2 regions of the Cupriavidus cauae genome follow, and region 1 is predicted to be linked to the other one. Evidence: riboswitches for the same ligand, from Rfam matches in the RefSeq annotation. Region 1 holds a riboswitch; the other holds the start of a gene.
What was found. Region 1 has a riboswitch for glycine ahead of KZ686_RS19725 (D-amino acid dehydrogenase). Riboswitches for the same ligand answer to the same signal wherever they lie in the genome.
Positions count from the first base shown of each region.

Region 2: another riboswitch for glycine. It lies ahead of gcvT (glycine cleavage system aminomethyltransferase GcvT); the one in region 1 lies ahead of KZ686_RS19725 (D-amino acid dehydrogenase).

Region 1 covers NZ_CP080294.1:966,670-974,324, reverse strand. The annotation lists gene KZ686_RS19740 (response regulator) at 41-847, shown strand; gene KZ686_RS19735 (ATP-binding protein) at 847-2,286, shown strand; gene KZ686_RS19730 (SDR family NAD(P)-dependent oxidoreductase) at 2,404-3,198, shown strand; gene KZ686_RS19725 (D-amino acid dehydrogenase) at 3,744-5,081, opposite strand; glycine riboswitch at 5,138-5,254, opposite strand; gene KZ686_RS19720 (GGDEF domain-containing protein) at 5,388-6,371, opposite strand; gene fumC (class II fumarate hydratase) at 6,537-7,655, opposite strand, start outside.
Region 2 covers NZ_CP080293.1:657,789-665,443, reverse strand. The annotation lists gene gcvP (aminomethyl-transferring glycine dehydrogenase) at 1-1,544, opposite strand, end outside; gene gcvH (glycine cleavage system protein GcvH) at 1,621-2,001, opposite strand; gene gcvT (glycine cleavage system aminomethyltransferase GcvT) at 2,109-3,236, opposite strand; glycine riboswitch at 3,337-3,483, opposite strand; glycine riboswitch at 3,505-3,601, opposite strand; gene KZ686_RS03075 (UvrD-helicase domain-containing protein) at 3,811-5,895, shown strand; gene hemN (oxygen-independent coproporphyrinogen III oxidase) at 6,167-7,655, shown strand, end outside.

The DNA of each region.
Region 1 (7,655 bases):
GCTGCGTACGCCTGGCGGGGCGAACGAACGGAGCGAAGCGATGCGTGTGCTGCTGATCGAGGACGACACGATGATCGGCGATTCCGTGCGGCTGGCGCTGCGTCAGGAAGGCTTCGCGGTGGACTGGGTACGCGACGGCGAGGCCGGCCTGTCGGCCGCCACGCAACCGCCCGGCGTCGCCGCCGGCGGCGCGGCCGAGGGGCAGCACGATCTGGTGCTGCTCGATCTCGGCCTGCCGCGCCGATCCGGTCTTGATGTGTTGTCCGGCATGCGGGCGCGCGGCGTCGCCACGCCGGTGCTGATCCTGACCGCGCGCGATGCGGTCGCCGATCGCGTCGCCGGATTGAACGCCGGGGCCGACGACTATCTGGTCAAGCCCTTCGACCTGCAGGAGCTGGTGGCCCGCATCCACGCGCTGGCTCGGCGCGCGCAGGGCCGGGCCGAGCCGTTGGTCCGCTACGGCGCCATCGTGCTCAATCCGGCCACGCGCGAAGTCACGTTGTCGGGCGAGCCGGTCCATCTGTCGGCGCGCGAATACGCGTTGCTGGCGGCGCTGCTGGCGCGTCCGGGCAAGGTCTGGTCGGTGCCGCAGCTGCAGGAGAAGCTGTACGGCTGGGACGACGAGGTGGGCAGCAACACGGTCGAGGTCTATATCCACGCGCTGCGCAAGAAGCTCGGCCAGGGTTTGATCCGCAATATCCGCGGTGTCGGTTATGTCTGCCCGAAGCTCGATGAAGGCGTGCAGCAGGGGGACAACGGCGGCGAGAAGGACAGCGAGACGGGCAGCGAGACGGGCAGCAAGAAAGACGGCGGCAAGGACAATGAAGCCGCTGGAGGAGCGCGCTGATGCGATCGATCCAGCGGACCCTGCTGTGGTGGCTGGCGCTCGGCCTGCTGGCCGGCATCGCCGCCGCCACCGCGCTGATCTACGGCCAGGCCCGGCAGGAGGCCAACGCGCTGTTCGACTACCAGATGCGCCAGGTCGCGCTCGCGCTGCCGAGCCAGTTCAGCGGCCCGGCGATGCCATCGCTGCCGCCGCCGCTGCCGCCCGGCACCGACAACCTGTTCCGCTCCGACGAGGACGTGGTCATCCATATCTGGGACGGCACCGGCCGCAGCCTCTATCTGTCGCATTCGCGGCCGTCGCTGCCGCCGCGCGCGGAGCTCGGCTTCTCCAATGTGCGCACCGACGACGGCGAGTTCCGCATCTACAGCGTGCAGCTCGGGCCGGCGGTGGTGCAGATCGCGCAGCCGATGAGCGCGCGCCGCGAAGTGGCGGCGCGGATGGCGCTGCGCACGGTGGCGCCGCTGCTGTTGCTGCTGCCGCTGCTGGGCTGGATGGTCTGGCTGGCGGTGGGCCGCGGACTGCGGCCGGTGCGCGAGATCGCGCGGCAGGTCGGCAAGCGCGACGCCAATGCGCTGTCGCCGCTGGCGGTGGCGCAGATGCCGGCCGAGATCGCGCCGCTGACCGAGGCGCTCAACCTGCTGCTGGCGCGGCTGTCCGACGCGATCGACACGCAGCGCGCGTTCATCGCCGATGCCGCGCACGCGCTACGCACGCCGCTGACCGCGCTGCAGCTGCAGGCGCAACTGGTCGAACGCGCCGACAGCGAGCCGGCGCGCCGCGAGGCGGTTGGCAATCTGCGCGACGGGCTCGAGCGGCTGACGCATCTGGTGACGCAGTTGCTGACGCTCGCGCGCCACGAGCCCGGCGCGGCCGTCGCTGGCCATCAGCCGGTCGCCTTGCGCGAGCTGGCCGCGACGGTGGTCGGCGAGATGACGCAGGCCGCCCTCGATCGGCATATCGACCTGGGGCTCGACACTACCGATGGCGATGGCGGTGCCGATGGTCGCCATGGTCGGGTTGGTCACGATGGCGACAAAGGTCACGATGGCCGCGATGGAGACTCGGCCGGGCTGACCGTGCAGGGCGACCCCGACGCGCTGCGCATCCTGCTGACCAATCTGATCGACAACGCCCTGCGCTATGTGCCGGCCGGCGGCAAGGTCGACGTGCGCGTGCAGCGCGCGGATGCGGGCCGCGTCGCGCTGATGGTCGCCGACAACGGTCCCGGCATCCCGCCCGAGCAGCGCGCCCGCGTGCTCGATCGCTTCTACCGCCTGCCCGATGCACCGAGCGGCGGCAGCGGCCTGGGCCTGGCCATCGTCGACGAGATCACCCAGGTGCATCGCGCCACGCTGTCGCTGGAAGATAACGAGCCGGGGCTGCGGGTGCGCGTGGTGTTTCCCGCAGCGGGCGACGCACGAGGCGAACGCCGCCACTAGTCCGCGGCATACGGCGGTGGTGGCGATTTTCTCCAATAGCGTACCCGTTTCTGCGTACGGCTTTCGCCAACCGTTTGCATCCTCTGCCCTGCTGTCCCACTGATTCAGGAGGCACTCATGCAGATCGATCTCACCGGCAAGACCGCCCTTGTCACCGCCTCGACCGCGGGCATCGGGCTGGCCATCGCCATCGGCCTCGCGCGCAGCGGCGCCACCGTCATCGTCAATGGCCGCAAGCAGGACACCGTCGAGGGCGCCATTGCCGACGTGGTGCGCGAGGTGCCGGGCGCCACGGTGCGCGGCGTCGCGGCCGACGTCGGCGGCGCCGAGGGCTGCGATGCAATCGTGGCCGCCGAGCCGGCGGTGGACATTCTGGTCAACAACGCCGGCATCTACGGTCCGCGCGACTTCTATGAACTGAGCGACGAGGACTGGACCCGGATCTTTGATGTCAACGTGATGTCGGGCGTGCGGCTGGCGCGGGCGTATACGGCGGCGATGGCGGCGAACGGCTGGGGCCGCGTGGTGTTCATCTCGTCGGAGTCCGCGCTGAACACGCCGGAGGACATGATCCATTACGGCTTCTCGAAGACCGCGCAACTGGCGGTATCGCGCGGCCTCGCCAAACGGCTCAGCGGCACCGGCGTGACCGTCAACGCGGTCTTGCCGGGGCCGACACTGTCGGACGGCCTGCGCGAGATGCTGCGGGAGGACGCGCAGAAGGCAGGGCTGTCGATCGAGGAGGCGGCCGCCGAGTTCGTCAAGGCGCATCGGCCCAGCTCGATCCTCCAGCGCGCGGCCACGGTGGAAGAGGTCGCGCACATGGTGGTCTACGTCTGTTCGCCGCAGGCATCGGCGACCACCGGTGCCGCGTTGCGGGTCGATGGTGGCGTGGTGGATACCATCGCCTGAGCCTGGCAGCGGCGGGATGGTGCAACGGTGCGATGCCGCTGCATCGCGATCGCGCCGGACTTCATTTCGCACCACCGCGGGGTACGCAGAAACGGGTACGCTCCGCGCGCGGCGTCTGTCTTCATCGAGTTCGCGCGACGCAGAAACGGGTACGGCGCCGCTATCCATCGCCTGCCGGCGCGCCGGTTTTACCGGCGGTTTCATCGCAATCAGCCGGCCCATCGACGCTCGCGAACGGGTACGCAGAAACGGGTACGGTTTGCGCGAGGGGCACGCAGAAACGGGTACGCTTTCGCCGGCATGCGGGGGCCCGGTGCGTGCGCGATGCATGCTCGACACGTGTTCCGATGCTTGTCCTGATGCATCTCCAAGGCGTGCCCGAGGCGTGCCCGGACGCATCCACGCCAACGATGAAACGAAAACACAGGCGCGCATGGCGATGCCATGCCGCGCCGGTGTCGTTGTTTCAGGCCCGTATCAGATCCGTATCAGATCGGTATCAGATCGGTATCAGATCCGTATAAGACCCCGGATCAAACCCCGGATCAAACCTCTGCCGGCTCCGACGCGGCGGCACGCGCCGCCACCACCGGTGCGAGCGGCCGCGCCATCCGTGGCGCCTCCGGCAGCGGACCGCAGAAGCCAAAGTCCACCTCCGGCACGCGGCCGCTGATCAGCTCGGCGATCGCGCGTCCCGAGCCGCAGCCGTGGGTCCAGCCCAGCGTGCCATGGCCCGTGTTCAGGTACAGCCCCTGCACCGCGCTCGCGCCGATATACGGCACGTTGCCCGGCGTCGCGGGTCGCAGGCCGGTCCAGTAGCGCGCCAGTTCGGGACGGCTGACACCGGGGAAGATCTCCAGCGTGCGCCGCACGATCGCCTCGCAGCGCACCGGGTTCAGCTCCATCGAATAGCCGTTGAGCTCCGCGGTGCCCGCGATGCGCAGCCGGTCGCCCAGACGCGAGAACACCAGCTTGTACTCGTCGTCGGTCAGGCTGACGCTCGGCGCGCGCTCCGGGTCGAGCACCGGCAGCGTGGCCGAATAACCCTTGGCCGGATAGATATCGAGCTTGACGCCGAGCGGCCGCGCCAGCATCGGGCTGAAGCTGCCGAGCGCGAGCACGTAGGCGTCCGCCTGCTCGACGGTGTAGGCGCCGGTCTCGTCGGCGATCTCGACCCCGCGCATGCGACCGCCTTCCGCCAGCAGCCGCTGCACGCGCACGCCGTAGCGGAAGCGCACGCCGCGCGCCTCGCACAGCGCGGCCAGCCCGGTGGTGAAGCGGTGCACGTCGCCGGACTCGTCCTCGCTGGTGTAGGTGGCGCCCGCCAGCCGCGGCGCGATCGAGGCCAGCGCCGGTTCGAGCTTCACCACTTCGTCGGGACCGATCACGCGGCGCTCGCAGCCCAGCTCGCGCATGATGCGCGCCGGCTCGATGGCCGCGTCGAATTCCTTCTGGCTGGTATAGAAGTGCAGGATGCCGCGGGTCAGATGATCGTATTCGATGCCCGTCTCGGCGCGCAGCGCCTGCAGGCTGGCGCGGCTGTAGGTGCCGAGGTTGAGCAGCTGGATCATGTTGCGGGTGGAACGCCGGGCCGGACATTCGCGCAGGAACTTCAGCCCCCACGACCATTGCGCCGGGTCGGCGCGCAGGCGGAACAGCAGCGGTGCGTCCTCGCGTCCCAGCCAGCTGAGCAGCTTCAGCGGCGCCGAGGGGTTGGCCCAGGGCTCGGCATGGCTGACCGAGATCTGGCCGCCGTTGCCGAAGCTGGTTTCGCGTGCCGCGCCGGCATTGCGCTCGAGCACGACGACCTCATGGCCGGCCTTGGACAGATACCACGCCGAGGCCACGCCGATCACGCCGGCCCCCATCACGATGACTTTCATTTCAGGCTCCAGGATGCAAAAAGGGGCAGCCGGCCGGCATCGTCGATGCCAACCCGGCTGCCCCCACTGTCCTTTTGCCTGAGAGATTCACCGCGTCCGCCCCGGACCCGGTTTGCCCCTTCGGCGGCCGTCATCGCTGAACCATGATGGCGGCGCTCTCCAGTTCGTTGTCGTCTCCAGTCTTCGGTACCTGAGCGTTTCGGGGGTACGCCTTCGGCAGCGCTGCCGCCGCGCTGTCGCGCCGCAGGCTCGCTTTCTCCTGGATGGGCGGACAGTAACACGGCGCGGCGGCGGCCGCAACGCGAGTTACTGTGGCGCGGCGGGCGGCGTTCCCTTCCTGCGTGCCTTGTTGGCGTACATCGCCTGGTCGGCCTGCGCCAGCAGGTCGGCGATGCCGGTGTGCCGGGCGGGATCGAAGGCGACCGCGCCGGCGCTGAAATCGAGCGCATAGCCGCGCTGGCTCTGCGCGTTGTACGCGTCCACGACTTGCCGCAGCCGGGCCAGCATCGCGTCGCACTGGTCGGCCGAGGCGTCGACCAGCAGCACGACGAACTCGTCGCCGCCCAGGCGTCCGATCAGGTCGGACTCGCGGAAGGCCTGGCGCAGGTGGTCGGCGAAGGCGGCCAGCGCCAGATCGCCCTCGGCGTGCCCGAAGCGGTCGTTGATGGCCTTGAAGCCGTCCATGTCGAAGAACAGCAGTGTGACGGGCATTCCCTGGCGCTGGCAGACCGCCAGCGCATGCTGCGCCAGCGCCGAGAAGCCGCGGCGGTTCGACAGCATCGTCAGGTCGTCCATCGAGGCCAGTTGTGCCGACTCCAGTTCCTGCTCGGCCAGGCGACCCAGATCGTGCAGCAGCGCCTGATCGTCCTTGTCGAACTCGCGCGGCTCGGTGTCGATCAGGCACAGCGTGCCGACCTTGGCGCCGCCCCGTACCGCGAGCGGGCAGCCGGCATAGAAACGCACGCCGGGCGCGCCCCTGACCAGCGGGTTGTCGTGAAAGCGCTGGTCCTGCAGCGCATCGGGCACGATCAGCAGGTCGTCGCGCAAAATCGCATGGCCGCAGAACGATTGCTCACGCGGCGTTTCGCGGGCGGCCAGGCCGAACGAGGACTTGAACCACTGGCGCCTGGCATCGACCAGGCTGACCAGCGCGATCGGCACGTCGAACAGCCGCCTGGCCAGGCGGGTCAGCCGGTCGAAGCGCTCTTCGGCGGCGGTATCGAGCAGGTTCAGCGAGTACAGCGCGTCGAGGCGCCGCTGGTCATCGGCGGGAATGGGAGCAGGAATCATCTCGTCAATGCGATCGTTGTTATCCCCGATCGTCGTCTGCCCGCCTCAAGCGGGTTTGTCGCCGGCCGCCGCGGCAGCGCGGGGCCGGTCGATAGGGTCGTTCCATGTGCGGGCGGCCGCATGCGCGGTCGTGGACGTGTCCGCCAGCACCGGTGCGCCGCGGCGCTACACCTCGCGCGTCATCCCTTTCAGATCGATCCACTGCTCGAACTGCTCGGCGGTGACATGGCCGGAGGCGATCGCCGCCTCGCGCAGCGACAGGTTGCGGGCCACCGCCAGCTTGGCGATTTCGGCCGCCTTGTCGTAGCCGATATGCGGATTCAGCGCGGTGACCGGCATCAGCGAGCGTTCGAGCAACTCGGCGATGCGCGCCCGGTCCGCTTCGACGCCCGCCACCATGTGTTCGGCGAAGCTGGCCGCCGCGTCGGCCAGCAGTGTAACGGACTGCAGCAGGCTGTAAACGATGACGGGCTTGTAGGCGTTCAGTTCCAGCGTGCCCAGGCCGTTGGCCAGCGTGATGGTGGTGTGGTTGCCGATCACGCGGCAGCAGACCATCGCCAGCGCCTCGGCCTGGGTCGGATTGACCTTGCCCGGCATGATCGACGAACCGGGTTCGTTGGCCGGCAGCTGCAGCTCGGCAAAGCCCGCGCGGGGACCCGAGCCCAGCAGCATGAAGTCGCGCGCGATCTTCAGGAAGGACGAGGCCGTGGTATTGAGCGCGCCGGACAGATCGGCCAGCGCGTCGTGCGCGGCCTGCAACGCGTAGCGGTTGGCCGCCGGTTCGAACGGCAGGCCGGTGTAGTCGGCCAGCGCGCGCGCGAAGGCGGCGGCAAAGCCGGCCGGCGCATTGAGGCCGGTGCCGACCGCGGTGCCGCCCTGGGGCACCGGCATCGCGCGCAGCACGGCCTGATGCAGCCGCGCCTGCGCGTCGGCCACCTGCGCCTGGTAGCCGGAGAACTCCTGGCCCAGCGTCAGCGGCACGGCATCCTGCAGATGGGTGCGGCCGACCTTGACGATATCGGCGAAGGCCTCGACCTTGCTGCCCAGCGTCTTCTGCAGCGTCTCCAGCGCCGGCAGCAGCTGGCGCTGCACCGCACGCGCCGCGGCGATATGCATCGCGGTCGGGAAGCTGTCGTTCGACGACTGGCTCGCGTTGACGTGGTCATTGGGATGAACGGGCCGCTTGCTGCCGACCTCGCCGCCGAGCAGCTGGATCGCACGGTTGGCGATCACCTCGTTCAGGTTCATGTTGGTCTGCGTGCCCGAGCCGGTCTGCCAGACCGA
Region 2 (7,655 bases), on a different replicon from region 1:
CGATCGAGTGCCAGGTCCTTGTCGGCCAGCATGCGCAGATAGCGCAGCATCTCGTGCTCGGCGTGATGCGTGTTGAAGACCGGATGCGTCAGGTAGGCGCTCTGGCGCGACAGCGCGGCCGGATAGCCGTCATCGGCCGCCGCTTCCAGTGCGTCGAAGGCCGGCACCGGCTTGCCCTGCGCGAAGATCTCCCACAGCGCGACCACATCGTCGCGGGTGGTGGTCTCGTCCAGCGAGATGCCGACGTGCGTCGCACCGGCGCGGCGCAGATTGATGCGGCGCGCGGTGGCCGCGGCGTGGATCGCCTCGGTGGCGGCGCCGGTCTCGATCGTCAGCGTGTCGAAGAAGGTCGCATTGCTGCGCGCGTAGCCCAGCGCCTGCAGGCCGCCGGCCAGGGTCGCGGTCAGGCGATGCACGCGTTGCGCGATGCGCTTCAGGCCCTGCGGACCGTGGTAGACCGCGTACATCGACGCCATGACGGCCAGCAGCACCTGCGCGGTACAGATGTTCGAGGTCGCCTTTTCGCGGCGGATATGCTGCTCGCGCGTCTGCAGCGCGAGCCGGTAGGCCGGGTTGCCCTGCGCGTCGACGGTGACGCCCACCAGGCGGCCCGGCATCGAGCGCTTGTAGGCGTCCTTGACGGCCATATAGCCGGCGTGCGGGCCGCCGAAGCCGAGCGGCACGCCGAAGCGCTGCGAATTGCCGACGGCCACGTCGGCGCCCCATTCGCCGGGCGCGGTGAGCAGCGTCAGCGCCAGCAGGTCCGCCGCGGCGACCACCAGGCCGCCGGCCGCGTGGACCGCATCGGCGATCGCGCGGTAGTCCGCCACGTCGCCGTTGACGCCCGGGTATTGCAGCAGCACGCCGAAGGCATGCGCCTGCGCCGCGTCGGCGGCGGGACCGACCTTGACCTCGATGCCGAGCGGCAGCGCGCGCGTGCGCACCACTTCGATCGTCTGCGGCAGCACGTCGTCGGCCACATAGAAGGTATTCGACGCGTGCTTGTTCACGCGCTGCAGCAGCGTCATCGCCTCGGCCGCGGCCGTGCCTTCGTCGAGCATCGACGCATTGGCGATATCGAGGCCGGTCAGGTCGGTGACCATCTGCTGGAAGTTCAACATCGCTTCCAGGCGGCCCTGCGAGATCTCCGGCTGGTACGGCGTGTACGCGGTGTACCAGGCCGGGTTCTCGAAGATATTGCGCAGGATCACGCCCGGCGTCAGCGTGTTGTAGTAGCCCTGGCCGATGAAGCTCTTGAACACCTTGTTCTTGCCGGCGATGCCGCGCAGCTTGGCCAGCGCGGCTTCCTCGGTCAGCGGCTCGGTGAATTCGCCCAGCGGCATGCCGTCGCGGCGGCGGATCGCGGCCGGGATGATGGCATCCATCAGCGCGGCGCGGCTGTCGTAGCCCAGCACCTTCAGCATGTGCTGCTGTTCGGCGGCGTCGGGACCGATATGGCGGTGGGAGAAGGCGTCGCGAGCTTCGAGTTCAGCCAGCGAAGGGCGAGCGGATTGAGCGGCGTTCATGGGCAGGGGAGCGTTCATGGCAAGTGACTCGGAGAGGCGGGCCGGGACATGGTGGTCAGCCATGGCCCCCGGCGCCGCGGGCGGGGCGCCGGGCTCAGGCGCCGACGCTGGCCTTGTAGGCGTCGGCCGTCATCAGGCCGTTGACGTCGTCGCTGTTGGCGGGCTTGATCTTGAACAGCCAGGCGTCGAAGGCGTTGGCGTTGACGCTCTCGGGCGCGTCCTTGACAGCGTCGTTGACGGCGACCACCTCGCCGGCCACCGGCGCGTAGATGTCCGACGCGGCCTTGACCGATTCGACCACGGCCAGCGCGTCGCCGGCGCCGACCGTCTTGCCGACCTCGGGCAGTTCCAGGAAGACGATGTCGCCGAGCGCATCCTGCGCGTGATCGGTGATGCCGATCGTCAGCGTGCCGTCGGTTTCGACGCGCACCCATTCGTGCGACTCGGTGTACTTCAGGTCAGCGGGGAAATTCATCGAGATTCTCCAATTTCAGATTCTTGTGTCGCGCCGCCGCGTGCCATCGGGATGAAGGGGGCCGCGGGGCGCAGCGTGACCGGGTGGACGATGTCCGATGCGAGCTGTCAGCTCACGAGTGCCTTGCCATTGCGCACAAACGGCAGTTTAACCACAGTCGCAGTCAGTTTGCGGTCGCGGATCAGCACCTGGACTTCGCTGCCGAGCGCCACATCCTTGGGCAGGCGCGCGAAGGCGATCGATTGGGACAGCGTCGGGCTGAAGGTGCCCGACGTGATCTCGCCCTCGCCGGCGGCGGTCAGCACGGTCTGGTGCGCGCGCAGCACGCCGCCCTTGTCCCGCAGGATCAGGCCGGCGAACTGCTGGCGCTGGCCGTTGGCCACCAGCGCGGCCTTGCCGACGAAATCGCGCTCGCTCTGCAAGTCGACCGTCCAGGCCAGGCCCGCGTCGAGCGGCGAGGTGTGGATGTCCATGTCCTGGCCGTACAGATTCATGCCGGCTTCGAGGCGCAGCGTGTCGCGTGCGCCGAGGCCGGCGGGGCGCACGCCGGCGGCATGCAGCTTTTCCCAGACCGCGGCGACGTTGTCGGCCGGCACCACCAGCTCGAAACCGTCCTCGCCGGTGTAGCCGGTGCGGGCCACCATGATTTCGCCGATCGCGGGGTCCTCGACCACCATCGCGTTGAAGGGCTTGAGCGATTCGCTGGGCTGGGTCGACGGGAATGCGCTCCAGACCTTGGCACGCGCATTCGGGCCCTGCACCGCGACGATGGCCAGCGGCGCCGAGCCCTCGGCGGCGTTATCGGTACGGCGCGGGGTGATCGTCACGCCGGCGCCGGTGTCGGCGTTGCGCTGGCGGATCCAGTCGATATCGCCGGTCGCGGTGCTGGCGTTGACCACCAGGCGGAAGCGGTCCTCGGCGAAGAAGTAGACGATCAGGTCGTCGATCACGCCGCCGTTCGGGTCGAGCATGCAGGAATACAGCGCCTTGCCCGGGGTTTGCAGCTTGTCGACGTTGTTGGCGAGCAGTCCGCGCAGGAAGGCGCGGGTATTGGGGCCGGCGAGGTCGACGACGCACATGTGCGAGACGTCGAACATGCCCGCATCGCTGCGCACCGCGTGGTGTTCCTCGATCTGCGAGCCGTAGTTGACCGGCATGTCCCATCCGCCGAAATCGACCATGCGGGCGCCGAGGGCGCGGTGGATGGCGTTGAGGGGCGTGGCCTGGAGCGTCATGAATTCCTCGGAGCGTGGCATCGTTCGGTCCGGCGCGCGCGGCGCGCCAAACAAAAAAAGGGTCATCCGTCGCGCGGCTCGGTGCGAACCGTCGCGACGGATGACCCCCTCTGTCCTCGATACCTGAGAGATTACGGCCCGGCTTGCCGTCCTCGTCGGACTGACTGGCCTCGCCGCGCGCCCCTTCGGTGGACACGCTCATCATCCAGCTGATGAATGACGGGTGTCGCTCTCCAGAGTTCGGCATACATCGTGTGCATGCTGCATGCCGATCCGCCCGGTCCATGGTGCCTGAGAGTTTTCGGGTGATTCCCCTTCGGCGGCGCGAATGACGATACAGTCGCGCGCTCTCCCGGACGGATGGCGCGACTCTAACCGCAGCCTTGGCGGCTGTCAACGCGAGAGCGGCGCGTCGCAGGAGTCGGTTCCGCAGCCTCGGCCGGACCCGCCCCCGTGTTAACATCGCCGGCTTCGACCCATTCGCGACCCGTCCCCCAACGCGTCGCGCCTGCGGCCCGCGTCCCTTGCGATGCCGTACGACCTCCGGCTGTACCCGACCTCCGATCCCCGACCGATGACCCACGGACTGAACGCCGCCCAATCCGAAGCCGTCCGCTATCTGGACGGCCCCTGCCTGGTGCTCGCCGGCGCGGGCTCGGGCAAGACCCGGGTGATCACGCAGAAGATCGCGCATCTGATCGAGGACAAGGGCTTCGAGCCCCGCCATATCGCCGCGGTGACCTTCACCAACAAGGCCGCCAAGGAGATGCAGGAGCGGATCGCCAAGCTGATGGAGGGCAAGACCCGCGACGGCAGGCGCATTCCGCTGCGCCAGCTGACCGTCTGTACCTTCCACTCGCTCGGCGTGCAGATCCTGCGCGCCGAGGCGGAGCACCTGGGCCTGAAGCCGCAGTTCTCGATCATGGACGCCGACGACTGCTTCGGCCTGATCCAGGAACAGCTGGCGACCACCGACAAGAAGCTGATCCGCAGCGTGCAGAGCACGATCTCGCTGTGGAAAAACGGCATGGTCGATCCGGAAACCGCGATCGCCGAGGCCACCGATGCCGACCAGCACCAGGCCGCGCTGATCTACCGCAACTACGTCGCCACGCTGGCGGCCTACCAGGCGGTCGACTTCGACGACCTGATCCGTCTGCCGGCCGAGCTGTTCGCCCGCGACGAAACCGTGCGGCTCAAGTGGCAGAACCGGCTGCGCTATTTCCTGGTCGACGAATACCAGGACACCAACGCCTGCCAGTACCAGCTGCTGAAGCTGCTGGCCGGCGGCTCGCATCTGCGCGCGCCGGCATTCACCGCGGTCGGTGACGACGACCAGGCGATCTACGGCTGGCGCGGCGCCACGCTGGACAATCTGCGCCTGCTGCAGACCGACTTTCCGAACCTGAAGGTCATCAAGCTGGAGCAGAACTATCGCTCCACGGTGCGCATCCTGCAGGCGGCCAACGCGGTCATCGCCAACAACCCCAAGCTGTTCGACAAGACGCTGTGGAGCGAGCACGGCATGGGCGACCCGATCTCCGTGACGCAGATGAACGACGAGGAGCACGAGGCCGAGTCGGTGGTGTTCAAGCTGTCGGCGCACAAGTTCGAGCGGCGCGCGCAGTTCCGCGACTACGCGATCCTCTATCGCGGCAATCACCAGGCGCGGCTGTTCGAGCAGATCCTGCGCCGCGAGCGCATCCCGTATGTGCTGTCCGGCGGGCAGAGCTTCTTCGACAAGGCCGAGATCAAGGACATCTGCGCCTATCTGCGGCTGATCGCCAATCCGGACGACGATCCCGCCTTCATCCGCGCGGTCACCACGCCGCGGCGCGGCGTCGGCAATACCACGCTGGAAGTGCTGGGGACCTTCGCCGGCCAGGCCAAGGTCTCGCTGTTCGAGGCGGCGATGATGGGCGGCATCGAAGGCAAGCTGCAGCCGCGCCAGCTCGAGCCCCTGCGCACCTTCTGCGAGGCGATGGTGCGGCTGGCGGACCGCGCCGCGCGCGACCCGGCCACCGAGGTGCTCGACGACCTGATGGAAGGCATCCACTACGAAGCCTATCTGTACGACACCTTCGACGAGCGTCAGGCCCAGGCCAAATGGACCAATACGCTGGAGTTCCTCGACTGGCTCAAGCACAAGGGCACCAAGCCGGAGGCGGCCGACGGCGAGGCGACCGGCTTCGACACCGCCGACGGCTTCGGCGACGAAGGCAAGAACCTCCTCGAGCTGACGCAGACCGTCGCGCTGATGAGCATGCTGGAAGGCCGCGACGAAGATCCCGACGCGGTGCGGCTGTCGACGCTGCACGCGTCCAAGGGCCTCGAGTATCCGCACGTGTTCCTGGTCGGTGTGGAGGAGGGCATCCTGCCGCATTGCCGCGAGGACGAGGACCTGAGCGACGAGAAGATCGAGGAAGAGCGCCGCCTGATGTATGTCGGCATCACGCGCGCGCAGCGCAGCCTGCATATCAGCTGGTGCAAGAAGCGCAAGCGCGCGCGGGACACCTACTCGTGCCAGCCGTCGCGCTTCATCGGCGAGATGAAGCTCGAGGAGGCCCCGGCACCGAAGGACGAGACGCCGGCGATGAGCCCGAAGGACCGACTGGCGGGCCTGAAGGCGCTGCTCGGCACCAAGGCCACTACCGGCTGAAGCGGCTGAGGGGGCTGAGGGGGCTGAGGGGGCTGAGGGGGCTGAGGCGCAGTGCCGGGTGCGCCCGGCCCTTCGTATCAGCGCCGATACAAAGCGGCCAAGGCCGTGCAACATCGGGCTGCTACGGTAGCGGATTGGCGATAGGACTGGAGGGCAGGCGCGTGGCGCCGAAGCGCCGAGAGAACAGCCGAATCGCCGGCCCTTGATGTCGATCAAGTCCTGCGCACGCTGGTCTGGCTAGCATCGAAGCGGATTCCTCAGAAGGCCGCCGATGGCAACGACCGTTCCGCATTTCGCTTCCGAAGTCGCTTCCGAAGCCGTTCCCGAAGTCCCTGCCGAAGCCGCTTCCCCAGCCGCTCAGCATGCCGCCATCCGCCGCGGCGATCTCGCCGATTTCCGCGCGCTCGCCGAACGCATCGACGTGAACGGGCCGCGCTACACCTCGTATCCGACCGCCGACCGCTTCGATGCGGGGTTCGGCGACGAGGCGTATCTGTCCGCGCTGGACGACTGCCGGGCAGGGGGAGCCGCCGCGCCGCTGTCGCTCTATCTGCATATCCCCTTCTGCGAGAACATCTGCTACTACTGCGGCTGCAACAAGATCATCACGCGCGACCACGGCCGCAGCGCGCGCTACGTTCGCTACCTGGCGCGCGAGATGGCGCTGGTAGCGGCCCGCCTGGACGAGCGCCGGGCCGTCGTGCAATCGCACTGGGGCGGCGGTACGCCGACCTTCCTCGACCCCGGGGAAATGCGGCAGGTCATGGCGGCGCTGCATCGGCACTTCGATCTGCGGCCGGACGGCGAGCACTCGATCGAGATCGATCCGCGCCGCGTCGACGACGAACGGATGACGCTGCTCGCCGAACTCGGCTTCAACCGCGTCAGCCTAGGCGTGCAGGACTTCGATCCCGAGGTCCAGGCCGCGATCCATCGCGTGCAGCCGGTGCAGGACACGCGCCGCGTGGTCGCCGCCTCCCGACGGCTCGGCTTCCTGTCGATCAGCATGGACCTGATCTACGGCCTGCCGCACCAGACGGCGGCCCGCTTCGGCGCCACCATCGAGCGGGTGCTGGAAATGCGGCCCGACCGCCTGTCGCTGTACAGCTACGCGCATCTGCCGCACGTCTTCAAGCCGCAGCGTCGCATCGACGAGGCCGCGATGCCGTCGGCCGGCGAAAAGCTGGACATCCTGGTCTCGGCCATCGAGCGGCTGACCGCGGCCGGCTATGTCCATATCGGCATGGATCACTTCGCGCGGCCCGACGACGCGCTCGCCCGCGCCCAGCGTGAGGGACGGCTGCAGCGCAACTTCCAGGGCTATGCGACCCATGCCGGCCATGACCAGCTCGGCTTTGGCATCTCGGCGATCGGCGCGGTCGCCGGCCGTTACGTGCAGAACGCCCGCACGCTGGACGCGTACTACGGCGCGCTCGATGCCGGCAGGCTGCCGGTGCTGCGCGGCCATGTCTGCGACGCCGACGACCGGGTGCGCAAGGACATCATCGGTGCGCTGATGTGCGATGGCGAACTGGATACTGCCGAGGTCGCGCGCCGGCACGGCATCGACTTCGACGCCGAGTTTGCCGCCGAGCGGGCGGAACTTACGTCGCTGGCCGCGCAGGGGCTGGTACGGCTGTCCGACGCGCGGATCGAGGTGACGCCGCTGGGCCGCCTGCTGGTGCGGCGCGTGGCGATGGTGTTCGATCGCTATCTGCGGGACGACCGGGTGATCGCGGAGCGGCCGGGTTCGGACTCCT